DNA from 2 places in the Streptomyces sp. NPDC051563 genome. Region 2 is predicted to be linked to the other one. Evidence: riboswitches for the same ligand, from Rfam matches in the RefSeq annotation. Region 2 holds a riboswitch; the other holds the start of a gene.
The links. Region 2 has a riboswitch for S-adenosylmethionine ahead of thrC (threonine synthase). Riboswitches for the same ligand answer to the same signal wherever they lie in the genome.
Positions count from the first base shown of each region.

Region 1: another riboswitch for S-adenosylmethionine. It lies ahead of ACIA8F_RS30165 (aminotransferase class V-fold PLP-dependent enzyme); the one in region 2 lies ahead of thrC (threonine synthase).

Region 1 covers NZ_JBITDL010000030.1:39,603-41,990, reverse strand. Annotated here, with positions in the region: gene trpD (anthranilate phosphoribosyltransferase) at 1-633, shown strand, start outside; SAM riboswitch class IV at 739-855, shown strand; gene ACIA8F_RS30165 (aminotransferase class V-fold PLP-dependent enzyme) at 1,104-2,388, shown strand, end outside.
Region 2 covers NZ_JBITDL010000040.1:68,645-71,032, reverse strand. Annotated here, with positions in the region: gene thrC (threonine synthase) at 1-1,259, opposite strand, end outside; SAM riboswitch class I at 1,253-1,411, opposite strand; gene ACIA8F_RS34690 (glucosyl-3-phosphoglycerate synthase) at 1,608-2,388, shown strand, end outside.

The DNA of each region.
Region 1 (2,388 bases), on a different contig from region 2:
CTCGACCTCACCCCCGCACGGGTCGTGGAGGTGGCCGAGGAAGCCGGGATCACCTTCTGCTTCGCCGTGAAGTTCCACCCCGCGCTGCGGCACGTGGCGGCGGCCCGCCGGGAGCTCGGCATCCGGACCACCTTCAACTTCCTCGGCCCGCTCACCAACCCGGCGCGGGTCCGGGCACAGGCCACCGGCGTGGCCGACGCGCGGGTCGCCCCGATCGTCGCGGGCGTCCTGGCGGAGCGGGGCTCCTCGGCGCTGGTCTTCCGCGGTGACGACGGGCTCGACGAGCTCACCACCACGGCGACCTCCCGGGTCTGGTGGGTCCGCGACGGCAAGGTCGCGGAGCAGTCCTTCGACCCGCGCGACATCGGCATCCCGCTGGTGGACGTCTCCGCGCTCGGCGGCGCGGACGCCTCGTACAACGCGGACGTGGCCCGGCGCCTGCTGGCCGGCGAGACCGGCCCGGTGCGCGACGCGGTGCTCCTGAACTCGGCGGCGGCCCTGGTCGCGCTGGACCCGGGCACCGGCACCCTGGAGGAGCAACTCGCGGCCGGCGTCGTACGGGCGGCGGAGTCAGTGGACTCGGGCGCGGCCCGGGAGGCGCTGGCCCGCTGGGTGGCGGCGAGCAACGCGTAGCAACCCCTGCTCCCATGGGATCCGGCCAAGATCCCGCAACGACCCCGGTCCGCCATGTGGACCGGGGTCTTGCGTTCGCAAGATCGTGTGGCAGGATGCTTTCCAGGTCACGAGTGACAGCGTTTAGGCCCCGGCTTGCTGTCCGGCAACCCTCCTTCCGTGGCGGGGTGCCCCGGGTGATGACCAGGTCGTAGGCAGTGAGGTCTACGGCAAGCGCGGATCCCTCGAACACCAGGGGTCCTGGTCTTCTGAGGAGCGTTTTCCGTGAGCAAGCGAATGCGATAGGGCGAATCCGCCCCTTCTTCACCCCTCGGAACAGGGTCACTTCCGCGTACCCGCAGCACCGCTGCCGACGCCGGCCGACCTCGACTCCGGGGCACTCCCGTACCCTGCACGGCGGCAGCGCCGTGTCCGTGCCGGCGGACGGGCCCACCGAAGCCATTCACACCTGCCTGCCGGGAGATACCGCCATGTCCGCAACCCTGAACACCACCGCCACCGTCACCGCCGTCACCGTCGACCCCGCCTGTGCCGAGCCGCTGCCGGTCCTGGGCCGGGACGTCACCGTGCCGCTCGTCACCGGTGGCGAGGTCACCTACGCCGCCCTCGACTACGCGGCCAGCGCCCCGGCGCTCCAGCGGGTCTGGGACGACGTGGCCGCGTACGCCCCGTACTACGGCAGCGTCCACCGCGGCGCCGGGTACCTCTCGCAGCTCTCCACCGACCTGTTCGAGCAGAGCCGCGTCACGGTCGCCGAGTTCCTCGACTGCCGGCCCTCCGACCAGGTGATCTTCACCCGGTCCACCACCGACTCCCTCAACCTGCTCGCCGCGGTGCTCCCGGCCGACTGCCAGGTCTTCGTCTTCGAGACCGAGCACCACGCCTCGCTGCTCCCGTGGACGAACGCGCAGGTCAGCTACCTCAACGCCCCCCGCACCCCGGCCGAGGCCGTCGCCACCCTGGAGCGCGCCCTGGCCGACCGCGACCCGTACGGCCCCGCGCTGGTCTGCGTCACCGGAGCCTCCAACGTCACCGGCGAGCTGTGGCCCGTCAAGGAGCTCGCCGCCGCCGCGCACGCCCACGGTGCCCGGATCGTCCTCGACGCCGCCCAGCTGGCCCCGCACCACCCCGTCTCGGTCCAGGACCTCGACGTGGACTGGGTCGCCTTCTCCGGCCACAAGCTCTACGCGCCCTTCGGCTCGGGCGTGCTCGCCGGCCGCGCGGACTGGCTCCAGGAGGCCGAGCCGTACCTGGCCGGTGGCGGAGCCTCCCGCAAGGTCGCCCGCCGCGAGGACGGCGGCGTGGACGTCGAGTGGCACACCACCGCGGCCCGCCACGAGGCCGGCTCCCCGAACGTCATCGGCGTCTACTCCATCGCCTCCGCCTGCAAGGCGCTGAACGAGGCGGGCTTCGAGAACCTCGTCGCCCGCGAGCAGTACCTCATCGGCAAGGTCCGCGAAGGCCTCGCCGAGGTTCCGGCGGTCCGCGTCCTGTCCCTCTTCGGTGACGACGCCCCGCGGGTGGGCGTCATCTCCTTCGTCGTCGACGGCTGGAACAGCTCGCACTTCGCGGCCGCGCTCTCCGCCGAGTACGGCATCGGCGTCCGCGACGGCCTGTTCTGCGCCCACCCGCTGGTCCGCACCCTCCTCGGCAGCGAGCCGCAGGCCCAGGGCGAGTGCGGAGCCCCGGAGGCGGCCCCGGGGGAGCGGTCCCTGAACGCGATCCGCGTCAGCTTCGGCGCCGGCACCCCCGACG
Region 2 (2,388 bases):
AGGGTCTTGAGGCCGTCACCGGTGTTCAGGATCACGGTGGTCAGCGCGGGGTCGAGCTGCCCGTTCTCGACGAGCTTCTTCGTCACGCCGACGGTCACGCCGCCCGCGGTCTCGGCGAAGATGCCCTCGGTCTGGGCGAGGAGCTTGATCGCCTCGACGACCTGGGTGTCGTTGACGTCCTCGACGTACCCGCCGGTGCGGCGCGCGATGTCCAGGACGTACGGGCCGTCCGCCGGGTTGCCGATGGCCAGCGACTTGGCGATGGTGTTCGGCTTCTGCGGGCGGACCACCTCGTGACCGGCCTTGAAGGCGGTCGAGACGGGCGAGCAGCCCTCGGCCTGGGCGCCGAAGATCTTGTACGGCTTGTCCTCGACGAGGCCCAGCTTGATCAGTTCCTGGAGACCCTTGTCGATCTTCGTGAGCTGCGAGCCGGACGCGATCGGGATGACGATCTGGTCGGGCAGCTGCCAGCCGAGCTGCTCGCAGATCTCGTACGCCAGGGTCTTGGAGCCCTCGCCGTAGTACGGGCGCAGGTTGACGTTGACGAAGCCCCAGCCCTCGCCCAGCGGGTCGCCGATGAGCTCGGAGCAGAACCGGTTGACGTCGTCGTAGTTGCCCTCGATGCCGACCAGGTCGCCACCGTAGACACCGGCCATGACGACCTTGCCCTGCTCCAGGTCGTGCGGGATGAACACGCAGGAGCGGAAGCCGGCCCGGGCGGCCGCGGCGCCGACGGCGCCGGCCAGGTTGCCGGTGGAGGAGCAGGAGAGGGTGGTGAAGCCGAAGGCGCGGGCGGCCTCGACGGCGATGGCCACGACGCGGTCCTTGAAGGAGTGCGTCGGGTTGCCGGAGTCGTCCTTGACGTACAGCTTGCCGGTGACCCCGAGCTCCTTGGCCAGGTTGGCCGCGTCCACGAGCTTGGTGAAGCCGGGGTTCAGGCTCGGCTTGGAGGCCACGTCCGCCGGGACGGGCAGCAGCGGCGCGTAGCGCCAGATGTTGTTCGGGCCGGCCTCGATGGCGGCGCGCAGGGCTTCCGGGTCTCCCAGGGGCAGCTCGTAGGCGACTTCGAGCGGGCCGAAGCACTCGGCGCAGGCGAAGATCGGGCCGAGCTCGAAGCGGGTACCGCACTCACGACAGGAAAGGCCGGTGGCGGGACCGAGATCGACGGAGGTGCCAGAAGCGTTTTCAGTGCTTTCGACGGTTTCGGCAGAGGTTGCGACAGACTGTGCAGCCATGATGGCGAGGCCCTTTCTCCTCATCTTCCCCATGGCGCACTTCGCCATGAGACGGAATTGGCACCTTCCCTAGCCGGGGACCTCGCTGGCGGCGCTGGAATGCGCGATCGCGAGAACCGACTGGAGGGTTGCCGGGGCTTCAACGGGCCGTGTCCCTCTGCCCCTCTGGATGAGCGGTATGGCACCGGCACACGCGCTCTATGGCGCGCCGGTGCGTTTGTACGCGGGCCCCCCGGCATGCGGTGGGCCATTGCGTTGTTCAAGACTGTAACCGAAGGCCCGGGTGGTTGAGACAGCCGTCCGAACCGCGAGATGGATCACATTTCGGTCCAAACCAGTGAAGAGCCCAGTGATGAACAGGGAGTGCTGAAGGTGCTGGAAGAGGTGGAGCGCTGGTTGGCAGACCGCTCCTGGTCCGCCGCCGACCGACCGCTCGGCCAGCTGCTTTCCGCCAAGCGGGCAGCGGGGACCACGGTGAGCGTGGTGTTGCCGGCGCTGAACGAGGAGGCGACGGTCGGCGAGATCGTCGAGGTGATCCGGCGCGATCTGATCGAGGGCCTGCCGGTGCCGCTGGTGGACGAGCTCGTGGTGATCGACTCGGGTTCCACCGACCGCACCGCGGAGGTCGCGGCCAAGGCCGGGGCCCGGGTGGTGCACCGCGACGAGGTGCTGCCGCGGATCCCGGCGCTGCCCGGCAAGGGCGAGGTGCTGTGGCGCTCGCTGCTGGTCACCACCGGCGACATCGTCTGCTTCGTGGACGCCGACCTGCGCGATTTCTCGTCCGCCTTCGTCTCCGGGATCGTCGGCCCGCTGCTGACCGATCCGGAGGTGCGGTTCGTCAAGGCGATGTACGACCGCCCCTTCGGCCTGGAGTCCGTCGACCGGGCGGCTCCGGCCGATCCGGCCTCCGCCACGGCCCACGGCCAGGGCGGCCGGGTCACCGAACTGGTGGCCCGCCCCCTGCTCAACCTGCACTGGCCGCTGCTGGCCGGTTTCGTGCAGCCGCTGGGCGGCGAGTACGCCGTACGCCGCGAGCTCCTGGAGCGGCTGCCGTTCCCCGTGGGCTACGGGGTCGAGCTGGGGCTGCTGGTGGACGCGCTGCACACGGCCGGGCTGGACGCACTGGCCCAGGTGGACGTGGGCGTCCGGCTGC